2 regions of the Vallitalea longa genome follow, and region 1 is predicted to be linked to the other one. Evidence: a T-box and tRNA genes for the amino acid it is inferred to sense, from the RefSeq annotation. Region 1 holds a T-box; the other holds one or more tRNA genes.
What was found. The T-box of region 1 lies ahead of leuS (leucine--tRNA ligase). A T-box ahead of a tRNA ligase gene usually reads a tRNA of that ligase, here a tRNA-Leu.
Positions count from the first base shown of each region.

Region 2: it has a tRNA-Leu gene. The T-box ahead of leuS (leucine--tRNA ligase) is inferred to sense a tRNA for this amino acid. The anticodon was not compared.

Region 1 covers NZ_BRLB01000020.1:121-12,987, forward strand. Annotated here, with positions in the region: gene QMG30_RS20855 (GNAT family N-acetyltransferase) at 35-625, shown strand; gene QMG30_RS20860 (HD domain-containing protein) at 686-1,267, shown strand; gene QMG30_RS20865 (sugar phosphate isomerase/epimerase family protein) at 1,281-2,009, shown strand; gene QMG30_RS20870 (PhzF family phenazine biosynthesis protein) at 2,051-2,878, shown strand; gene QMG30_RS20875 (hypothetical protein) at 2,915-3,841, shown strand; T-box leader at 3,949-4,171, shown strand; gene leuS (leucine--tRNA ligase) at 4,254-6,665, shown strand; gene QMG30_RS20885 (hypothetical protein) at 6,731-7,006, opposite strand; gene QMG30_RS20890 (hypothetical protein) at 7,081-7,608, opposite strand; gene QMG30_RS20895 (hypothetical protein) at 7,797-8,294, shown strand; gene QMG30_RS20900 (hypothetical protein) at 8,462-8,650, opposite strand; gene QMG30_RS20905 (S8 family peptidase) at 9,145-10,077, shown strand; gene QMG30_RS20910 (hypothetical protein) at 10,330-10,512, opposite strand; gene QMG30_RS20915 (hypothetical protein) at 10,702-10,893, opposite strand; gene QMG30_RS20920 (aconitate hydratase) at 11,181-12,867, shown strand, end outside.
Region 2 covers NZ_BRLB01000007.1:28,071-40,937, forward strand. Annotated here, with positions in the region: gene polA (DNA polymerase I) at 1-286, opposite strand, end outside; gene QMG30_RS12535 (anti-sigma factor family protein) at 536-1,474, opposite strand; gene QMG30_RS12540 (RNA polymerase sigma factor) at 1,498-2,097, opposite strand; tRNA gene QMG30_RS12545 (tRNA-Leu) at 2,354-2,437, shown strand; gene QMG30_RS12550 (hypothetical protein) at 2,876-3,706, shown strand; gene QMG30_RS12555 (DUF6359 domain-containing protein) at 4,023-6,770, shown strand; gene QMG30_RS12560 (amidohydrolase family protein) at 6,942-8,201, opposite strand; gene thrC (threonine synthase) at 8,292-9,530, opposite strand; gene ade (adenine deaminase) at 9,597-11,309, opposite strand; gene QMG30_RS12575 (dihydroorotase) at 11,356-12,702, opposite strand; gene QMG30_RS12580 (pyridoxal-phosphate dependent enzyme) at 12,680-12,867, opposite strand, start outside.

The sequences.
Region 1 (12,867 bases):
TGTCACTGAAGGATTTACAGAATTTCTTTCTTCAATGAAAGGAAATAAAATATATATTGAATTTATACCAGAAATTTTAATTGATCAAATGAGAGGATTAGGATTTGAAATTACCAGCGAATATATTGATTTGTGGAACAACAATCTCGATAGAGATAGACTGGAAACTCAAGATAATATTCACAAAAAAATCTCATTTAGAGAATTGAAACAATCAGAATCAAAAGAAGCCAGTTCGCTTACAAAAACATGTAAAGGATTATCTAGAGGATTTAATGGAGAAGATGAAAATACAATTAGTGAATGGCATCAATCAGAGAATTCTAAAATATTTGTAGCTCAGTCAAACAGTGAAATAGTAGGAATATCATTAGTTAACTTATATGGATCTGAGAGTAAAAAAGGAATTGTGTTATGGATTCGTCTGTTAGCAGTTAAACCAGAATATCAGCATCAAGGGATTGGTAGGTCACTGTTGGACTATAGTATCAGGTGGGGGATAGATAATGGTGCTGTAAGAAGCTTTATAGCTACTGATGTAGAGAATAATAATGCATTAGATTTATATGAAAACTTAGGATATGTTAGAGATAAAGGTAGAGGACAAATTAATATGGAAAATTGATAACAGTGAAGATCATTTATTTTAGAGTATGAAAATGAAACTAATACAGGAGTATAAGATATGGATAGTAATATAATTCAAACAGTCACAAATATTGTTGAAAATCAATGCAGAAAAGATACAAATATATTTGGTTACGATATCTGGAGATATCATATTAAAGTAGTAGTGGAATTTTCTATGATACTTGCTGATAAACTAGATGCAGATAAGGAAATTGTTGAGTTAGCATCTCTGTTACATGATTATGCAAGTATTAAAGATAAAAAGCTTATAGATAAGCATCATATATATGGTGCTGAGGAAGCAGGAAAGATATTAACGAGACTAGACTATCCAGAAGATGGGATTAATAAAGTTAAAGAATGCATAATCCAGCATAGGGGAAGTGTCAAATACAATTATACCAGTAAGGAATCAATCTGTGTAGCAAGTGCAGATGCAATGTCTCATATAGAACATGTTCCGTCACTATTGAAATTAGCTTATTGTAGGAAAAATCTAAGTATTGATGATGGAGCTAATTGGGTTAATGATAAAATCGATAGAAGTTGGAATAAATTATGTCCCGAAGCAAAGGATATTATGCAGAAAAAATATAATAGCGTTAAAGAAATCCTAGACACATATAAAGATTGTTAAAAAGGAGTATGAGATGATAGAATACGGATGTTTAGCAAGATTTTTCAATGACTATAAAGATGAAGTAACTTTTGCTAAGGAAAATGATTTTTCTATTATGCAATTGTGGTATGACTCTAATGGTTTAGCTCTAAATAAAGATTCTAAGCCATTAGAAGTCATAAAAGAATGTAATTTCAATACTATAATTCATGCAGTATTAGATATTAATGAAATAGAAGAACATATCACCAAATTAATTAGGATGTTGAAGTATTTAGGACATAGGGAGTTGATTATACACCCAGTTTGTAAAAGCGAAAAGATTACGAACGAAACTATCTACAAATTGAGTGATAGAATAAAAAAAGCAAGTATCCTCTTACATAAAGAAAATATAAAATTATATTTAGAGAATAACAGTAAATTAGACCCTATTTTTAATAAAACTGAAGAAATAAATATACTTTTCAATGAAAATAAAGACGTAGAATTTTTGCTGGACTTGGCACATATAGATGATTATCAACACCTTAATGATATGGTGAAAATTAAAATGCCAAAAATACTTCATATAGCTGATAGGCATCTGGAGGTTGTTCACGAACATTTGCCAATAGGTGATGGAAATATTGACTTCAACCATATCTTTAGAACAGCTTTATCAAAGTTTGATGGGAAGATCATATTTGAGATTGTTCAAAGTCCTGAGGATATAGTCAATTCGAGAGATATAATAAAACAGATGTTAGAATGTGTTTAGAATAAAGAAAATTGAATAAATTTATAGGGGTGGTTTGATTTATGGATATATATAAAATGAGTTCATTTTCCAAAAATGAAATAGGTGGGAATAAAGCAGGAGTAGTTTTGGATGCTGATAGTTTAGATGAAGCAAGTATGATGCAGATAGCGAATCAAGTTGGTTATTCTGAAACAGCTTTTGTAATGAAGTCTGATATGGCTGATTTTAAGGTCAGATTTTTTACTCCTGTTAAAGAGGTCGATTTATGTGGACATGCCACTATTGCAGTTTTTAATTTATTGAAGCAACTTAATATCATTAAAGCTGGTATATATCATCAAGAAACAAAAGCAGGTGTTTTGGAAGTTAAGGTCAATGATGAAAATGTTTATATGGAACAGAACCAACCTGTATTTTATGAGATTATATCTAAGGACCATATGAAACATTGTTTTAATAATTTTATGATGGATTATATATGTGAATTGCCAATTCAGGTAGTATCTACTGGAATAAAAGATATAATGTTACCAATAAAGAGTTTGGAAATTTTGCTATCACTAGAACCAAATTTAGAACTAATCAAAAAGATAAGTGATGAATTCAATGTAACAGGAATACATGCTTTTTCCTTAGACACATACGATAATAATAGTGCCCATTGTAGGAATTTCGCCCCTCTTTATGGAATTAATGAGGAATCGGCAACGGGTACTTCAAATGGAGCCTTAGCTTGTTATTTGTACAAGTACAATAATAAAGTAAATAAATTCACTTTTGAACAAGGATACGTTATGAATGAGCCGTCAGAGATAAATGTTGAATTTAATTTAAAAGATAATAATATAGAAAGAGTTTATGTTGGGGGTAAGGCAGTTAGGATATGATGAAAAAATACAATTATATAGGAGGGAGAGAAATAAGTGAAACATAGAAAGGTGTTAAGTATAATAATAGTAACATTTTTACTGACTGGCTGTACTAATCCCAATAATAAAGAAGAACAAGATGTAAGTAGTAGTGTCAATAGTAATGAAAATGAAAGGTCACAGGAGGAAATAATTAAAGACCTAGAAGCTTATATTACTAATCTTGAAAAAGATAATAGAGAATTAATTAATCAAATAAATAATATGACAGTTGATGAAGATAATAAAGAAGATATAAAAAATGAAGAACGAACTTTTCGGGAAGATGAATATCAACCTATTGTAGGTGTAAAGTCTTATGAAGGGGATTGTACCTTAATGATGTTTCCTTATTCAGATTCAGATGTTATAGGAGAAAAGCCAAGTGAAGTTAATATTATTTCAACAGGGATTAATACATTAAACGAAAAATGGGCTCTAGTTGAAGATTTAGGTTCTGTAGCATGGAACAGATATGGTTATATTAAAATTGAAGGTTTATCAGATGAAGTGGAAGGTAAATTCGATTATGATTCTTTTGATGTAGATATGACAATTGATGATATTAAGATAGGGGATATGAAAGAAAAAGTTATTTCACAGTATGGAAATGATTATGCAGTTATAAAAGATGGTAATGGCTATCTTATATCGTACGATGGTTTGGATATAACAATAGACAGCAGATTATCAAGAGTAATGGGGATAAGAACAACTAAAGAGGGATATTCTACAAAAGATGGTTTTTCGGTGGGTGATAATGCTATAGAAGTCTGTCGATATTATGAATCTATATATAAGTATGATTATAGAGAATGTCTATGTTTTGATTTAGGTAATATGTATATGATGCAAATTCAGATAGATACAGAGGAACTTAATGAAAAAAGTATGATAACTAGAATAGATATAGGTCCAGATTGGATGGGAATATTTAATTAAAGGTGGGAAAGTTAAGTAGTAATACAAAATATACCTATGAAAAATATTAAAATATTTAATCTTGATTTTCCTTAACCAATATGTTATGATACGAATAATTATATATACAACATACAATGAAAAGGAGTAGTAAGTATTATATTGAATCTAGAGAGCTGTTGGTTGGTGTAAAACAGTATCAATGTATATTGAACTCGCCTTGGAGTATCCCTTCTGAAATCAAGTAGGTTGGGACGGTTACTTATCGTTAAAAAGATTAAGAGTATTTCATATGGAAACTATCATGTGGAATAAAGTAGAGTGGTACCGCGAATATAAATCGTCTCTATGCATAAATGCATAGAGATTTTTTGTTCTTGCAGTAAATAAATATAACCACTTTTCTTAGAAGTTAATAAAGGAGGAAAATTAAATGAGCGCTGTTTATAACCATAAACAAATAGAAACAAAATGGCGTAATATTTGGAAAGATAATCCAATCAATAAAGATGAAGAAGGTAAAAAGAAATACTATTGTCTAGATATGTTCCCATATCCATCAGGAAGTGGATTACATGTAGGACACTGGAGAGGATATGTACTTAGTGATGTATGGAGTAGATACAAGGTACTTCAAAATCATTATGTGCTTCATCCAATGGGCTGGGATGCATTTGGACTTCCAGCAGAAAACTATGCTATCAAGATGGGAACTCATCCATCAAAAGCGACTGCTGATAATGTAGAGAACTTCAAGAGACAGTTAAAAGAAATCAGTGCAATATATGATTGGTCAAAAGAAGTTAATACTACTGACCCTGATTATTATAAATGGACTCAATGGATATTTGTAAAAATGTTCAAAGAAGGTTTAGCTTACGAAAAACAAATGCCTATCAATTGGTGTCCTGATTGTAAAACAGGTCTCGCTAATGAAGAGGTAATTAATGGAAAATGTGAAAGATGTGGAGCAGAAGTAACTAAGAAAAATTTACGTCAATGGATGTTAAAGATAACCGCTTATGCGGAAAGATTACTTGATGATTTACAAAAACTTGAATGGCCTGCTAAAGTCAAGAAAATGCAAAGCGACTGGATAGGTAAATCTTATGGAGCAGAAATTGATTTTAAGATTGACAGTATAGATGATACTATCAAGGTGTTTACTACTAGACCAGATACTCTTTATGGATCAACATTTATGGTTCTAGCACCTGAACATGAGATGGTAAGTAAATTGGCTACTGATGAGCAAAAGGAACGAGTTGAAAAATATGTATTTGATACTTCAATGAAATCTTCAGTGGATAGATTACAGGATAAAGAAAAAACAGGTGTATTTACAGGAAGTTATGCAATCAATCCTTTAAATGGAGCTAAAATTCCAATCTGGATTTCAGACTATGTATTAGCTGATTATGGTACTGGAGCTATCATGTGTGTTCCTGCTCATGATGACAGGGATTTTGCTTTTGCTAAGAAATTTGACTTACCTATAATTCAAGTTATTGCAGAAGAAGGAAAAGAAATAGAAGAATTAGAAGAAGCTTATATTGGTGAAGGTGTTATGGTTAATTCAGATGTATTTAACGGTATGAAATCATCTAAATCAAAAGAAGCCATAGCTAGCTATTTAGAAGAACATGAAATAGGAAAGAAAACAGTTAATTACAAATTAAGAGACTGGGTATTCTCAAGACAAAGATATTGGGGAGAACCAATTCCTATTGTACATTGTGAAAAATGTGGAGCTGTTCCAGTACCGGAAGATCAATTGCCAGTGACACTTCCAAATGTAGAGTCTTATGAACCTACAGGAACTGGAGAATCACCACTTGCTGCTATTGATGACTGGGTTAACACAACTTGTCCAGTATGTGGTGGAAAAGCTAAGAGGGAAACCAATACTATGCCACAATGGGCTGGTTCATCATGGTATTTCTTAAGATATGTTGACGTTAATAACGATAAAGAATTAGTTTCCAAAGAAAAAGCAAAAGAATGGTTACCAGTTGATATGTATGTAGGCGGTATTGAACATGCTGTACTTCACTTGTTATATGCAAGATTCTATACTAAATTCTTATATGATATAGGTGTAGTTGATTTTGAAGAACCATTTAAGCGTCTATTCAACCAGGGTATGATATGTAAAAATGGTGCTAAGATGAGTAAGTCAAAAGGCAACGTAGTTTCACCTGATGAATTAGTTGAGAAATATGGTTGCGATTCTTTAAGACTTTATGAACTTTTTGTTGGACCACCAGAGTTGGATTCAGAGTGGGATGATAGAGGTATTGATGGTGTTTATCGTTATATCAACAAAGTATGGAATTTAGTTGTTGAAAATAAAGATAGAGATATAAAAGCTACTAAGGAACTTGAAAAAATTAGACATCAATTAGTATATGAAGTAACTAATCGTCTTGACAGTTTCCATCTTAATACAGTAGTTAGTGCTTTCATGGAATATACTAATAAATTAGTTAGTATTTCTAAGAAAGATGGTGGAGTAGACAAAGAGACATTAGGTGATTTGATTATTTTACTTGCTCCTTTTGTACCTCATATATCAGAAGAATTATGGCATATGATCGGACATGAAAATAGTGTATTCGCTGAAGAATGGCCAACTTTTGATGAAGATAAAATGAAAGAAGACGAAGTGGAAATGCCTGTTCAAGTTAATGGCAAGGTAAGGGCAACGATTACTATTGGTGTTGACGAGGCTAAAGATAGCGTACTTGAAAAAGCAAGAAAAGCTATTGAAAATAAGCTTAACGGGAAAAATATTGTAAAAGAGATATATGTTCCTAATAAAATAATTAATATTGTCGTAAAATAGATTTTAATAATCCATATAACCCTGTATTATTATTCACTGGGGTTATATGGATTATTTATTTATATTTACATCATATCCATCATTGTAACAACCATATCCAGTTTGTTTTGGTCAGATTGGGATAAATTATTTTTCATGGAGTCTATTATCAATGAAGATTCTTGTTTAGTGAATTGTAATCCGTTTTGTTTCATTTTTACACCATAGCTGAATAGAACCCTTACTTTTTGCTCCATAGGTTTTCCAGTCATATCATTAAGCATGTCAACCATGATTTTGAGTTTTTGTGGACTTATATTTTTAAATGCTTCATCATTTAAAATGTGAGAACTTTCGTTCATTCAATACACCCTTCCTATATGAATTATTAGAATATAATTAAAAAAATTATGAGTAAATTAATGTATGTATTTAGTTACTCTTTCATTAATTGTTGTAATTTTTTAATTAATTCTTCTTGATTTAGGTTTTCTTCATTATTACTGCTATAGTTACCATCAATATTATTATTGTCAATTAGTTCAGCTTTTTTGTTGTTTATTGAAGTCATCATTGATTTTAAATTATTAACATTAAGTAGGATATCTATTAGCTGTTTATTTTTATCAGAACAACTTGGACGTAATGCCATAAGCATATCTCTCTTAGTGATATTGGTTTTATTTAATGCAGGGATTTCATTTATTGAATGATTATTATATAGATTCATAGTATTAATGAATTCAATAAGTTTCACAAATAGTGCTATCTTTTTTTGGTTTTCCAAGTTCATATATGGTATAGCTGCTTTTATAATATTCATTTTATTACTGTTAACTATAGTATCAAAATCTGAATTATTATTACGGGATTCATTAAGATTAGTTGATTGAGAATTTTGCTTGATCAATTGAAGCATTTTATTTAATTTAGTAAAATTATTATTATAATCATTAGGTTCCAAATTTTCTAGCCTCCTAAATCTATTATCTATAATATTGTATGTGAGTAATGGATATTAATTTACAATAACTTTAAAAATAAGCTTATATTTAATGTTCAATTGGTAAATCACAATAAATATTTCTGGAGCTGTTACCAATAATTAATATTTTACATATATTAAAATTAAGGAAACATGGGAGATAATAAATGGATAATAATTCATTAACTACCATGAATAAATTTGATATAACTAATTATATCAACAGTATCAAAGAGGCTATCAATAAAATCACTAGAGAACAATTATTGAATAATCTTTCTCTTACTATAAATGAATATAAAGAAAAATCCAGAGAAAATTATAAAGATAGCTTACATTTACTTGAAGCAATAAAACCATTTATCAATAATCAAACAATCGAAGATATAGATAAGATTTCAGAAGTATTTAATAATGTCGATGCTATAAGAATGTTACTGAATAATTTTTTAGTTAATAGCAAAAAGAATGATAGTGAAATAATACCGGAAGTTAAACCAAAGAAAATAATAGATCAACAAGGAGATTTGGTTTTTGAAGATAATACAATATATGAAATAGATAAAGAATGTAAACCTTCAATAACTTCACAAAGCTTATGCAAAGATAAAAACCCGAATCAGAATGTTTTTGCTTTGTTTTTACTCATGTTAGGTAACAAATAATATAATTAATTTGAGCTAATAAAATTCAAAAAGATAATATGATATTTGGTATTGAAAAAAGTGGTAAGAGATGTACTCATACCACTTATTTTGTGTCAAATAGGAAAGTTTAATTTTCTATTTCTTTTTTGATTTTATCTAAGACATAAGCCTTTTAGTAATAAGTACTATAATCCTCCATCGTTACATAACATAAGCATAAGTAGAATCAATAGCATGTTGTTATCTCCTAGTCCTCCCATACCACCAGAACCACATCCAAAATTATTATTACCGGACATTAGAAGTAATAACATCATCAGCATCATATTATTATTGTTTCCACCTAAATAGCCGTTAGGCGCTACATCACTCATAGTTTGCCTCCATATATACTTTCTTAATATTTTATGTCAAAGGGCTTGTTTTCTATGAATGATTTAAGTAAAGTTAATAAATAAATCATATAGTTGTATTGATTCGAATAAAATATATTAATTCAAATTTGAACAGGTGGAATATGAAAAATATAGCATTATTCCTTTTACCTATATTATATCAAAGAGCAATAAAAGGAAAACATAATTATACAAATAATAAAAGTAGTATAAAGAAAGAGGATAGAAATACTGACATTAGTGTAATTGAGGATAAAGATAATCATAATAAAGCAATCAAGAATATTCAGGTAATCGTTAATTGCAGTAAGGATGATAAATATGAAAATGAATTGAAGAAATTAGGAAGAGTGAAATATAGATTACCAATGATCAATTCATATGTTTTAGAACTTCCAGAAAAATATGTTGGAAAACTAAACGGCATTAAAGGTGTGGAAGCTGTAGAACATGATGCGCTGATAACTGCACAAATGGATGTAGCTAGGGAAACAGTTAATACGACATGGGCAGATGTTAGAGGAGTATCTGGTAAAGGAATCGGAATTGCGGTTGTTGATACAGGTGTTTATCCTCATCAAGATTTAACTAAAACTAAAAATAAGATAGTGGGATTTAAAGATTTTGTAAACAATAAAGAATTCCCTTATGATGATAATGGACATGGCACACATGTAGCTGGAATCATCAGTGGAGATGGTTATGAAAGTAATGGTAAATATAAAGGGATAGCCGTAGAGAGCAATATAATAGGTGTAAAAGTATTAAATAAAAAAGGTTCAGGCAATATATCTGATGTTTTAGCTGGTATACAATGGATTTTGGATAATAGGAAAAGATTTAATATTAGAATAATTAATTTATCAGTTGGGATGAAAGATATAGAAGGAGAAAAATCTGCTCTAGTAAGAGGAGTTAATGCAGCTTGGGATAGTGGATTGATTATTGTTACTGCTGCTGGCAATAATGGGCCAGAAGAAGGAACGATAACAACTCCTGGAATCAGTAGAAAAGTCATTACAGTAGGTTCTTCCGATGATGCAGAAACAGTTAAGATAATGGAAGACTTGATATCAGATTATTCAGGAAGAGGACCTACCAAAGAATGCATAAAAAAACCTGATATCGTAGCGCCAGGGTCAAATATAATTGCATGTAGTACGGATAAAGAATATACACCAAAAGATAAATATTATCCTAACAACGATATCGGTTATACGAAGAAAAGTGGTACTTCTATGGCAACACCTATCGTCAGTGGTTGTATTGCATTACTTTTATCTAGACATCCTGAACTAACCGGAAAAGATGTAAAACTAAAATTAAAAGATTCTGCTATAGATCTTGGATTCTCACAGGCACATCAGGGTTGGGGACTGATAGATGTAAAAAAATTATTACAATAAGGAAGAGGATATTGTTTGTTTTACTTGGCTACTTGCAAAGTATCGGTTTGAGTAAAACAAACAATAATCCCTTCAAGAACCTATTTCATATGCTTAAAAAGTAGGACTTTCCTATAAGAGAACAAAAGAGGCTATGCCTCATAAAAAATTTCAAGGAAAATAGATAGTAGAATTTTTATATTTAAATAAAAAAAGTCCTAAATTGTATTATTTAGGACAAGGTCTATTTCTATTAAGGGGGATAGAATAGGATTAGTAGTTACAAGTACCGCCACCGCAAGTACCTCCGCCACAGGTGCCACCCATTCCGTTGCCGCCCATAAGCATTGACATCAACATATATAGCATCATATTATTATCCATAATTGAGCCATTTCCGTTTCCGTCACCACACATTAATAGTAAAAGTAATAGTAACATATTATTAGATTGCATAATAGTCCTCCTTCTTGAATATATATTTTCTTACATATTCCTCAGTTTAACGTAAGTTTAATATAGTTTATGAAGAAGGGTATAAATGTGTGTTTGTATATATTTTAGTAAGTAAATCTTATTAGGAAAATTTGATAGTGAGTTGAATTTACATTAGTATATATTATAATATTCTTAATCAAAATAAAGTCAATTAAAAAACATTTTCATACAATCGTTCAAAAATTCCATATCCATGTTGGGGTTATCATCATTATCAAAAATAAGGATTAACAATATAAGCAGAAATATATCATCATCATTTTGTTCCTTTTTATAATTAGTCATAAATGGGGCTGAAATATCTTTTAATGAGTAGTAAGTATTAATACTTTCTATCATATAAATTATCCTTTCAATGGTTTGATACTTCTTTCATTTCCTATTACAATAATTATGTATTAAATAGGTTATTTATTCATTTACATACTATATTAGATAGAAATATATACCAATTAAATATTAGGAGTCTATATATAAGACTAAAGCATTAGTATTAGTTGCTTTATGCCTATGAAACTATTGACATTCCAAGTACAATCGTATACAATTATACCATAATTGAATATATATAAAATTTTATGCATATATAGTAAAGTTACTTAAATAATTATCAAGGAGGAACAGCGATGGGTTTGAATTTAACTCAAAAAATTATTAAAGATCATCTACTTGAAGGTGAAATGATTTCAGGTAATGAAATAGGTATAAAAATAGATCAGACATTAACGCAAGATTCTACTGGTACTATGGCATATCTACAACTGGAAGCAATGGAAATTGATAAGGTGAAGACAAAAAGATCTGTTGCATATATTGATCATAATATGCTCCAACAGGGATTTGAGAATGCAGATGACCATAAGTACATACAAACTGTAGCGCACAAGCACGGTGTATATTTTTCACGTCCAGGTAATGGTATATGTCACCAAGTACATTTAGAAAGATTTGGTGTACCAGGTGAGACTTTATTAGGTTCTGACAGTCATACACCGACTGGTGGAGGAATCGGTATGCTTGCTATAGGGGCAGGTGGTCTTGATGTAGCAGTAGCTATGGGAGGCGGAACATATTATATTACAATGCCAAAAGTAGTTAATGTTAAATTGACAGGTAATCTAAGACCATTTGTTACAGCTAAGGATATAATCCTTGAAGTACTTAGAATAATGACTGTAAAAGGTGGAGTAGGTAAAGTTATAGAATATACTGGAGATGGTGTCAGTACACTTAGTGTTCCAGAAAGAGCGACTATAACTAATATGGGTGCAGAATTAGGTGCTACCACTTCAATTTTTCAAAGTGATGAAGTAACACATTCGTTCCTAAAAGCACAAGATAGAGATGAACTATGGAAAGAATTAAAAGCTGACAGTGATGCTGTTTATGATGAAACTATAAATATTGATTTAAATGAATTAGAACCTCTTTTAGCTATGCCTCATAGTCCAGATAATGTTGAAAAAGTAGCTAATATAGCAGGATTGAAAGTTGATCAGGTATGTATCGGAAGTTGTACTAACAGCTCATATCTTGATATGATGAAAGTATCTAAGATATTAAAAGGTAAAACAGTTAACCCTAATGTAAGTTTAGTAATTGCACCAGGTTCTAAACAAGTGCTTAACATGTTGGCACAAAACGGTGCATTGGCAGATATGATAGCGGCAGGAGCCAGAATCCTAGAGTCAGGTTGTGGACCATGTATCGGTATGGGTCAAGCACCTGCAACAGAGGCTGTTACATTAAGAACATTTAATAGAAACTTCAAAGGACGTTGTGGAACAGTTTCAGCAGGAGCATATTTACTTAGCCCTGAAACAGCAGCTGTAAGTGCTTTAGCTGGTGAATTGACTGATCCTATGACTTGTACTACTGATATAGATGTTACTATGCCAGATAAATTTTATATAAATGACAATATGGTGGTTCCTCCTGCAGAAGATGGAAGTAAGGTAGAAGTCGTAAAAGGACCTAATATCAAGCCTTTTCCACTTAACGAAGAACTGAAAGATAACGTAGAAGGAAAAGCATTGATAATAGTTGAAGATAATATTACAACTGATCATATTATGCCTTCTAATGCAAAATTATTGCCTTTCAGATCAAATATACCTCATTTAGCAAATTATTGCTTAACACCATGTGATGAAGAATTTCCTGCTAGAGCAAAAGCTAATGGTGGAGGAATGATTGTTGGTGGAGATAATTACGGACAAGGTTCAAGTAGAGAACATGCAGCATTAGTTCCTTTGTATCTAGGTATAAAAGCTGTACTTGCTAAGAGTTTTGCAAGAATACACAAAGCTAATT
Region 2 (12,867 bases), on a different contig from region 1:
AGACTTCTTTTATCACAGGCATCTGCATCCTAAGTTCATCAGGCATTCCTTTTCTATTACCCTTATATTCTTTATATTTATCATGTCGGAAAGTAGGTGCTTTCAAATCAAAAGCAACACCTAAATGAGTTGCATTTTCATCTTTTATAACTTTTAATAGTATATTTATAAAACCTAGAACCGCATTAGTATACATACCTTCTGAATTAGATAATAAAGGTAATCCATAATAAGCTCTATTCATAATACTATTTCCATCAACTAATAGTACTTTTTCATTACTCATATTTTATTCATCCTTATTTATTATTTACTCAACTTTTCCACTTCAATAATTCTATTCTAGCAAGCTAATTAAAAGGCTTTGCAGAATAAAAATAGAGTTCTGCATTAAATTCAAGGTGGAAAAGTTGGGTTATTTAATTTTATATATTTTTTTATAATACTATAAATTATTATAACAAATCAATACTTAATAAACAATGAATATGAACAAAAAAGCAAAGAATAATCATTCTTTGCCCTTTTGATCTATCTATCTATTTAATTTATTCTTTATATTTTTTATAATTAATAACGGTAAAAATAATACAATAATTAATGAAATCACTATGATACTACTTACATACCAATTAACCCCTGTTTTCTTGTTTGATTCATTTTGATTATTACCATAATCATCAGATTTACTATTATTCGCATTTTCGGCATTGGATATTTCATCAACGGTATCATTATTTGATTCATCCTTGTCTGTTTTAACAATTTTTGTTTCTCCATTTTTTTCTTTTCCATCCATAGATAATATTTGTTGATTTTCAGCTTTAATATTATCCTCATTATTCTCATTAAATTCAATATTGACAGATTCACTATTTTCATTGCTAGGCTCAATACTTCTCGGTACTGTTTTTGTAGTTTGAGGTAATTCTTTATTTCCTTTTATACTCTGATTTTGTTCTCTTTCATTAACATCGGTATCATTATCTGTGGAAACTGATTTATCAGTTACTGAAAATGTTTTTGGATTGTCTTTAACATTTTCTAGAGGTTTTTTATCATTTTCAGTACTTTCTTCAACTACAGATTGTTTATCAAAATGTAATCCATCACTGGTATACATATCAGTATTATTCATCCTAATCAACCCAAAAATAACAACTACTACAAATGCTGCTGCAACTGCTGTATAATACTTTTTGAATTTGTTAAGCTTAGTTATTTTGTTTTCAATCTTCTTTTTAGCTGCATTTGTGTTATCTATTTTAACCATTAGATTTTTATGGAAATCTTTTGGCAATTCTTTATCTTCATTTAAATCGTTAACATCATTGATGATATTCTGCATAAAATCAAGTTCTTCTTTACATTTATTACAACTTGCAATATGCTCTTCAAACGCTTTTTTTTCTTTCGTAGATAATTGTTCATCAATATATAACGATATTATATCTAATACTTTATCACAATTCATTTTAATGCCCTCCTTTCACTTAATTAGACGTAGAAATTAATATTTTGTTCCTGAGTTTCTTTAATTATTTTCTTTAATGATGCTCTAGCCCTAGATATACGTGATTTTACTGTTCCTATGGAAATATCTAGTATATCTGCGATATCATCATAAGAATACCCCTTTATATCTCTTAGTATTATGATCATTTTGTGTTCCTCTTTTAATTCGTCTATGGATTCCCTTATAAACCTAACATTTTCATTTTTAATTGCTTTTTCTTCAGGTGTTAAACTTTTATCAACAAATTGTTTATGTACTGTACCATCTTGTTGTTCCATAGTTTCATCCATAGATTCAACCTGATAATTTTTTTTCTTTTTCCTATATTCGTCTATACAAGTATTAACTGTTATTCTGTGTATCCAAGTTGAGAAAGAAGATTTGAAGTTAAATTTATCTAGAGATTTATATACTTTTATGAAAACTTCTTGAGACATATCATTAGCATCATGTTCATTCCCAAACATTTGATAAGCAATATTGTATACTCTCTTTTCATAATTCATTACTAATTTTTCAAATGCATCTTTGTTTCCTTTTTTTGCTTTTTTTATAATGGTCTTTTCAATATCTTGTGCCATCTTTAGATTTTACCTCCTCTCATAAAAACCCTTAACCTCATCATATTTTCTAATTTATATATTGGTACCGTTATCTATTCATATTACAGATCACTAAATTATCGTACTACCCATATTGTAACAAAAATCATAGATATGTAAAGATATTTTTCAACACAGTTTATATTAACAGAATTTTTAAACTTGAAATTTTTTCTAAAAAGTTATTGATTTTTCTTTTGGGATGTGTTAATATTTATGAGCGTCAGATGAACAAGCGGATGTGGCGGAACCGGCAGACGCAGTAGACTCAAAATCTACCGGTGGTGACATCGTAAGGGTTCGAGTCCCTTCATCCGCATTTAAAGGTTAAGACACAGTTAGATACTGGGTTTTAACCTTTTTTTCATTATCTAATAAATATTATACTTTATCTATTAAAAATGAATTGACAATAATAATATTACTCACTACTGAATAAAAAAAATTATAAATACAATGATTTATAACAAAAGTTGTATATTGGTTACTTAATCGTTATAATTAATAAATAAATAAGCTTCTATTCAACTTATTCAATGATTATGCAACTAGTAGTTGCGGATATTTCAAGTCTATTTGCTAGAATGCAACCTAAGATAATGCTATACTATGAGCATAAAAAAGGAGGTATTTCAAATGACTTTTTACTATTGTTTGTTACATTATATTTTATAGTATTGGTTATAGGAATAATTATAATGATTTTTAGAAAACATAATTTATCATAGCATTATTTATCATAGTAAGGAGATTTTCTATGAAGCCAATTATTAAAAAATTAATTATATGTATAGTAATAATTTTATTCATCATCAGTCCTTTTTTTCAATTTGTGAAAAGCATATGTGTAATGAAAATATATAGTTATATATGTGAAAAAGATAGTTTCACAAAAAATATTGATATAGATATTAACATGCCTGGAGGACTATCTACAAATGAAAAAGATTGGTATCCATTTGTTATGACATTCAATGACGACAAAGGTTTTTCTGATTTTATTGATAGGGATATGAATTTCACTGTATTATACAATTTCGGGGCATTTGAATATCTTAATGGTGCTTCATCAATATATAATCCTAATTCGGATTATTATGGCGCATTCTATGGTTCTTATTTTGTAAAAGAACTGGAAAATACAAATCATAAATTCGGATTTAATGATAATGGTGAAATCGATATTGAAGAAGCGATATTGCCAGGAACATTTGATATCAATGAACTTGTTTTGGCAGGATTTGGATTATATGACCCTGTGGAGGATTATAAAATAGATAGTGTCAAACAAATAAATGAGTTTATTAATTATAAAGATTGGGTATTAATTGATGCTACAGTAACTACTCACGGACATAATCATAAGTATAAAAAGAATTACCAAGCGTATATTCAATATGGTAAACCACCTGCTAAATATAATGAGGAACAAGACTTTCCTGTAACAAAATTCAAAAGTAGGATTTATGTAAAATATTTTGATGAAAAGAAATGTACGGTCTTTCTTTACGTTATAGCTCCTGACATTGATACAATAAATGACTGCGATACCAACTTTCTAAGAAAAAGTGAGCTAAATATTAATTAACTCAATTATTTTCCCTTTAATTTAAATATATTACATCCAAATAATAGAAATAGATATGTTCTTGTTAAAACCACTAGAAACATATCTATTATTAATTCTATCTACTAATTCCCATGTTATTTTTATATTATTCATACTACAGCAATTTAAAACAAAACTATAAGTTTTAATATTGCAACATAAGCGAATTGAAAGTTAAGATGTTTTGTTATATAATGAATATATAATGTTTGCAAAAAAATACTAAATAATCTAATGTATTAATAAACTATAGTATGTCCAAAAATTTAAAATAAATCAAGGAGGTATTAGTTTTATGTTTAAGCATTCTTCTAAGTTCTCAAAACTTCTTTGGACACTAGTTTTAACACTTCTATTGACATCATATTTTATTCCAAATCAAACATTAACACATTTATCAGCAAATGCTGCAACTACACAATACGACTGGAACAACATCATACCTGCAAAAACACCTTCTCCAACTAATGATAATGGCAAACTTGTTTTGTTCGACACTTCACACGGTGGTACATCCGGAAATGCTGATTGGGTTATTGACGGGGCTTTTTCTAGCTTTGCCGATGCATTAGTTAACGAGGGATATACTGTAAGAGAATATCGAGGTATTGATAAAAACAATGACGGATGTATCAGATATTACGACGATAGACAATCTGGTAATGTTGCTCTAAATGAATGTGTTATCACTTATAATGCAATTAGTAATGCAGATGTTTTTGTAATGGCTGAATCAAATAGACCACTTATGATATCTGAATATGATGCTTTAGAACAATTCGTAGATTCAGGAAAAGGTATATACTTTATTTCAGATCATTATAATGCAGATAGGAACCTTAACACATGGGATTCAACAGAAGTATATAATGGATATAATAGATCCACTGATCAAACTTACAACATGAGTACAGAATATGGAGATATGAGAAACCCTGGATTAGCTAATGCAGGTTGGCTATCTGAAACATTCGGCTTAAGATTTAGATTTAATGCTATAAATTGTTTAGATGGCGTCTCTTCTATTAAAACTCCAACATATTCGGAAGGTATTACACAAGGTGTAGATCCAATACTTATGGCAGCTGGATCCACTTTATCAATAGTTGATGGAACCAAAGCAAAAGGGCTTGTATATTTTTCATCTATCGATAACCCTACTCCATGGTCTCATGCAGCAGATACAGGTCTATACTATGGTGGTGAAGATGAAGGAGCTTATGTAGCTATTTCAAAACCAAGTTTAGGAAAAGCAGCTTTTATTGGAGATTCTTCACCAATCGAAGATTCTACACCAAAATATTTTAGAGAAGATACTGGATCAACAAAATCCACATGGCCTGGTTGGAATGATACTGGACATGCTGCGACACTTAGCATAAATATTGTGAATTGGCTTGCGACTCAAGAAAATTATATAGGATTTGATGGAGTCAATCATTCTGCTGGTATTCCAACTCCTAATCCAATGTCGACCATAGAAACAGCAGAACAACAATCTGAACCTTGGACTAACCCATCTGGTGGATATGATCCATGGAATACTGACTCATTTGCTGATGGTTCTTTTGGTGCACCTTATCCTTCATCAGGTGGCTCCAGTGATTCTGCTTCATTTGCTTTATATCCAACATATGTATATGAAAACGAACCTTTTGCCATATCAATAACAGGTGATGCTACTAATCCACTATTCGGTGCTTATCTTGATGGTGGTAGTCAGCAAGGCCAGCTTTATATAAATGGTTCTTGGACTTCTTCTGGATATAATGCTGTACCTGTTCCTTTGCCAACAGCAGTTACTGCCAGAATAGTTTCAGTAGCTAATCCTCCAGTTAAGATTAGAATAAAGGTTGATGGTGCCAATAAAGATACTAAAACTGTTACAGCCCTATCAACTGGTTATGGATACTTACAAGGTAATATTTCAGGTAATATTGGGGAGATAGTAGTTGCATCTAAAGATGGAGTTATTTTGGGAACTGCACAAATAGACTCTTCTAATCAAGTAACTATAGCAGTTAAAGAAGATACAGGCATAACATTATCACTATATGGTACTGATGGAATATTAAAAAACGATTATACTGGTACATATGATGTAGTTAATGGTCAAACAACACCAATTATAGATAGTCCACAACCGTCAGCTTTATCTGTAGCAGAAGCTCTTAATGAACCTAATGGTATGGAAGTTACACTTACAGGTTATATAGTTTCTGACCTCAATGGTATATATGCTGTTAAAGTTGCTGATACCAATGACTCTCAAGCCGAAACTATTGCTGTCAAGCTAGAATCCAATATGAGAAACGAATTCAGTCCACTTAATAATCCCGATGCTCTAGGTCGTAAAATTCTAGTTACTGGTACTCGCAATGATTATATGTTACTTCCTGGATTAAAAAATGTTACCTCTATAGAGTTTGCTGATTCTGGCGGTGATGAAAATACCTTAACTGTTGCAGAAGCTCTTAATGAATCTAATGGTACAGAGGTTACTCTTACGGGATATATAGTTTCTGACCTTAATGGTATATATGCTGTTAAAGTTGCGGATACTAATGACTCTCAAGCCGAAACTATTGCTGTCAAGCTAGAATCCAATATGAGAGATGAATTCAGTCCACTTAATAATCCCGATGCTCTAGGTCGTAAAGTTTTAGTTACTGGTACTCGTAATGATTATATGTTACTTCCTGGACTAAAAAATGTTACCTCTATAGAATTTGTTGATTCCGGCGGTGATGAAAATACCTTAACTGTTGCAGAAGCACTTAATGAATCTAATGGTACAGAAGTTACTCTAACAGGATATATAGTTTCTGACCTTAACAGTATATATGCTATAAAAGTTGCAGATACCAATGATTCTGGGGCTCAAACTATAGCTGTTAAATTAGAATCAAGTATGAGAGATGAATTTAGTCCACTCAATAATCCTAATGCACTTGGGGAAAAAATACTAGTAACTGGTACTCGTAATGATTATATGTTACTACCAGGACTTAGAAATGTCTCTTCAATTCAATTTGTTAATTGAATATATACTATTCTATATAAAAGATACAATAGATAATTAATTTATTCAGTTAGTGATAATCAACAATATAATATAAAATTCTTAAACCTAATATAAGTGAACTACCTATTTATTAAAAACTTCGGTAGTTCACTTATATAGTTTGGTTCTTTATTATTTATAATAATGATTTTAAATAATTTCTCCCTCTAAATACCTCTCGACAATACTATTACTACTAGCATTATATAAAAATCTCTGCAATTTCTCTATAGGTTTCAGATAATTAACAAGAGGATCGGGATCTCTAATAACTAAAGCATCAAAAAAATTATCCTTTTCAAAACTACCGACTTTACCAAAGAAACTACCATTTACATTTGTAGCTAAATAAAATGCTTCTGATAAACTTAACACACGTTCTTCATTTCTAAATACATGCCTTAACTTAGAATATTGAACAGCACTTGTTATGGTACTTGGCATACTCATTTTATGTCCAGCACCAATATCTGAACCTAATCCGACTTTAATTCCTTTATCTAAATAATTTGTAACCGGCATAATACCACTAGTTAAATTACCATTAGAATCAGGACAATGGACAAGATATACATTGTCATTATTACTTGCCATAGCAACTTCTTCATCAGAAAGATATATAGAATGAGCTAAAAGTGTTTTTTGATTACCATATAAATTGTATTTTTTATAAACGTCAGAATAATTTTTACTGTCTGGGAAGAGAGATTTCACCCACTCTACTTCTTTTTTATTTTCTGCCAAATGTGTTTGAACTGGAAGCTCTTGTTTCATAGACAGTTTTCCTAATTTTGCTAGTAATTCACTAGTACAACATGGTGCAAATCTAGGAGTGATAATAGGTTTTATTAAATCTTCTGTAAAATAATCAATAAAACTTTTTGTTTCTTCATAAGAACATTCAGCAGACTGTAAAAGATCATTAGGTGCATTCTGATTCATATTTACTTTTCCAACATAGGCAGAAAGCTTTTTCTTTTTCAGTTCATCCAATAATATCTTATTACTTTCATTGTGTATAGTTGCAAAAATGCAAGAACGTAGTGTACCTTCATTATATAAATTATCTACAAATGTTGGATATATCTTTTTTGCATAATCAACATCTGAAAATAATGATTCATTTCTATAAGTATATTGTTGCAACCATTCTATTAATTCAAGGTCAAGTCCTATACCCATCTGTAGATATTGAGGTGCATGAATGTGTAAGTCAATAAATGATGGTATTATTATAGCATTATGACCATAATCTATTATTGATATGTCTTTATATATATCAGGAAGTTCTTTAAAAATACCAACGACCTTTTTATTATCAATGACTATATAACTATTTTCATGTACTTCAAAAGTATCTTTTACCTTAGTATAGATGATATGACCCTTTAAAGCTTTAATATTAGTCATATCACACCTCCTATATTCGCATTATTAAGTTATAGTAATAATTATAATACTAAATTTTCCTTATACTAAACATTATAATTATAAATATTATTATTGCAACCCACTTAAATATTTTTTTAGTTGATTAATATCTGGATTACATATTATCGGAGCTTCCACTGCTGCTAAAGCATTTTTTACATCTTTTAATCCATTACCAGTTACAATAATAGAAACACTTTCATCATTAGAAATAACATTTTCATTAAGTGCTTTTATTAAACCAGCTAGACCTGCTACACCTGCTGGTTCACCAAATATTCCTTCTGTAGACCCCAGTAACTTCATAGCTTCTAATATAGCAGTATCTGAGATAGTTATCCAAGAACCTCCTGATTTACTAACAGCGTTCATAGCTTTGACAGGATTCCTAGGTACTCCTACAGATATACTGTCAGCTATTGTATTTTCTTTAGCAGGTCGTAAAGGTTCATTTTCCTTGTAAGATGTATAGAAAGGACAGCAGCCTTCTGCTTGGACACCTAGTATTCGGGGAATTCTTTCAATCAATCCAATTTGAAATAAATCATAAAAACCTTTATAAACCCCTCCGATTGTACAGCCATCACCTACAGATACAACTACCCAATCAGGAACATGCCATCTTAGTTGCTCTGCTATTTCCATAGCTACAGTTTTTTTACCCTCTACAAGATGAGGATTTATAGCTGCATTACGATTATACCAACCCCAATGGTCAATAGCTTTTTTGGATAATTCAAAAGTTTCTTTATAGTCTCCTTTCACGGATATAACTTTCGCTCCATATATTAATAGTTGGGCTAATTTCCCTTGAGGTGCTCTTTCTGGAACAAAAATAACGGTTGAAATTCCAAGTCTAGCAGCATTTCCCGCTAAAGAAGAAGCAGCATTTCCAGTAGAACTACATGCTATAGTTTTTTTTTCTTCTTCTTTTGCTTTAATAACTGCAACAGCCGAAGCTCTATCCTTTAACGATGCAGTTGGATTCAGACCCTCATCTTTAATATATAATTCTTTCAGACCTATCTTATCAGCTAATGATTTCGATTTATATAGTGGAGTCCATCCAACTCTTAGTGTTTCATCCAAATATTCGTCTTCAACAGATATTATATCTTTATATCTCCACATTGAATAATTTCTGTTATTATCAAAATATGATTGTGATAAAATATTCTTTAATCCATCATAATCATATTCCACATCCAAAATGCCCTTTTCACCACATTCTGGACATGTATATAATTTTTCATTTTTACTATATTCTCTACCACATAACGTACATCTATAATTCTTAACAAACTTCATAAATGATATCACCTCAATATCAAATTTCAACAAATGATTCTCAGTTGAAATTATTAATTATATACTCTATTCTTCAATATCTACGAAAGAAAATTTATCTACATCAAATAAACCACAATCAGTCAATTTTAATTCCGGTATAACAGGAAGAGCTAAAAAGGCTAAAGTCAAAAAAGGATCTATTGATGGGTTTACTCCTTTTGTAATAGCTATCTTATTCATTTCTTTAATCCTGTCGCCAACTTCTTTAATGGAAGAATTAGTCATGAGTCCTCCAACTTCTAATGGTAAAGTTTTTAGTACTTTGCCTTCTGCACAAATAGTAATTCCACCTTTTACCCGTTTTAGCTCTTTGACAGCAACCTTCATATCATTATCATTGTCACCGATTGATATAATATTATGAGAATCATGAGCTATTGTAAGGGCAACTGCTCCGCCTTTCAAACCATAGCCTTCTACTAGTCCAAGCCCCACATTTCCAGTTCCTTTATGTCTTTCTATAACTGCTAATTTCAGAATATCGAGCTTACTATTATACTTGAAACAATCATTCTCCACATCTACTTTTCTTGTAACATTCTTAGTTATAATATTATGTTCTATCAATTGGATAACTTTAACTATTGAAGATTTCAATGGCATTTCCAATGATATTTTATCTATAGCATCTATTTTAACTGTATCCAATACTCTAGGGTCACTACAAATTTCAATATCAAACAATGGTTTGTCATTCTTTGCTACTAACTTACCTTTTTTGTATACTTCATTTATTGCTATATCTTTAAGTTCATGGCTTAATATCAAAATATCGGCATCATATCCAGGCGCTATAGCTCCCTTACCTTTTAGTCCATAACACTCTGCAGTGTTAATAGTTGCCATCTGAATTGCAGTAACTGGATTAATTCCTTTTTTAATAGCTAATTTCACATTATAATTAATATGACCTTCGTTTTCTATATCATAAGCTTGCTTATCATCAGTACAGAAAAGAATTCTGCGACTATTCTGAGGAGTAACACCTCTAATTAATTCTTCTAAATTTCTAGTTGCTGAACCTTCTCTAATATGCACATACATGCCTTTAGAAACTTTTTCTTCTAGTTCTTCTACCTTAGTACATTCATGATCCGTCATTACACCAGCTGTTACATAAGCATTCAACCTTTTTCCGAGAACATTTGGTGCATGACCATCTATGATTCTATTTCTCATAAGTTCTAATTTATCATAGACATATTTATTTCCAGATATTACATCTGGATAATTCATAACTTCTCCTAATCCTAAAATATTTTTCTTGTCTTTCATAAGACCTAAATCTTCAGCTAATAAAACTGCTCCAGAATTCTCGAAGTTGGTTGATGGAACACATGATGGTAGCATAACCAGTACATCAAGTGGTAATTTTTCACTTGCTTTCAGCATATAATCTATTCCGTCAAGTCCGCAAACATTAGCTATTTCATGAGGATCTTCAATAACAGTTGTAGTTCCTTTTGCCACAACTAGTTGAGCGAACCCAGGTGGTGTTAACAAAGATGATTCGATGTGCACATGTCCATCTATGAATCCAGGGCAGACATATCTTCCATCTACATCAATTTCTTTAATTCCTTCATATTCGCCAACACCTACAATAACACCCTGCTCTATTGCAATATCTGCTCTTTCTATATTACAATTAAAAACGTTCACTATATTACAATCCTTAAGAACTAATTCTGCCTTTTTATCTCCCCTTGCTACTTTAACTTTATTAACTTTTGACATGATTTCCTCCTTGATGATATTATAAAACAGCTTTTATGAATAATTTTTATGTCATAGATCTAGTGATATATTGACCATGACCACGCATGAATTTATTATTTTTAATAATGAATTTACCTCTACTTATAGTTGATTCAATTCTGCCATTAATTTTTTTACCCTCATAAACATTATAATTACATGCAGAGTGATCATCACCTATTGTATATTCAGCCAAAGGATTATAAATAACTATATCAGCATCTGAACCTTCTGATAAAACACCTTTTTTAGGGTATAATCCATGAATCTTAGCTGGATTAATAGTCATTTTATCAATTACGCTATCTTTAAAAATACTATACATTATGTTAAAAGAATGTTCTATAGAACCAATACCCATAGGTATTTCAATTAATGTCGATTTATTTTTTTCTTCTTTCATGAATGGACAATTATCTGTACCAATTGTATTTATATAAGCAAAGTTCTCTCTTAATAATTCTAATTCTCTTTTACTTCTAAGCGGTGGAGCCATAGTATAGAGATAATCGTCTTCCTTATGGTATTCCTCAGAAGTAAGATTAAAATAATGTGGACAGCTTTCAATCAAGAAATCTCTATTAAGTATATCCTTATGATTTTCTAATAGAGCCTTTAATGTATTTCCACTACTTAAGTGGACCATATATAACCGGCCATCATATTCTTTTGTATATCTTGCTAATTTTAATGCTTCTTTTAATTCAGCATCAGAACTTCTGCTAATAGGTAAATCAGCTACTTTATTATTTTCATCAAGATCAATCATATCATCATTTTCAATATGTGCTAATACCAATATATCATTTTCTTTAGTCATTCTTAATAATTCAATTATTTCATTATCATAAGTCCTTCTATCTGATTCCGAATAAGTTGTAAACAATTTGACAGTCGGCAAATGTAATCTTTTCATTTCATCAACTATACTTTTAATTTGATTAACTGGATTACTGATGGTTACATGAAAAGAATAGTCTATAACACTCTTTTCAGCCAACGCTTTCCTTTTATTAAAAGATGCTTCTAATTCATCAGCATTATTTATGGGATCAAGGAAATCAATAAAAGTAGTTATTCCTCCATAAGCTGCACTAACAGAACCAGTATAGAAATCATCACATGATGTATAATTACCTACATTCAACTCAAAATGTACATGAGGGTCAATGAATCCAGGAAATACTTTCTTGTTATCTGCTCTGTAACTCTCTTTACAATCTAATATATCACCAGTAATTTTCTCGATTTTTCCATCTGTTATATATAGATTTTCATTGATATATTGTCCATCAATATATAATTGACCGCCTATTATTCCTAAATCATACATAGCATTACCTTCTTTATTAAGCTTTCCTAACTTTCTCATTGAATTCTTCTATTAAAATATCTAATTTATCTACTTGACTAGTTATATTAGTCCAATATGCATCATTGTACCATTGTTCCAATATCTCATCATATGTTTTGCCTTGTTGTTCTATCCAAGTATAATATTTAAGATTATGAACTGTTCTTCTGTCTCTATAATTAA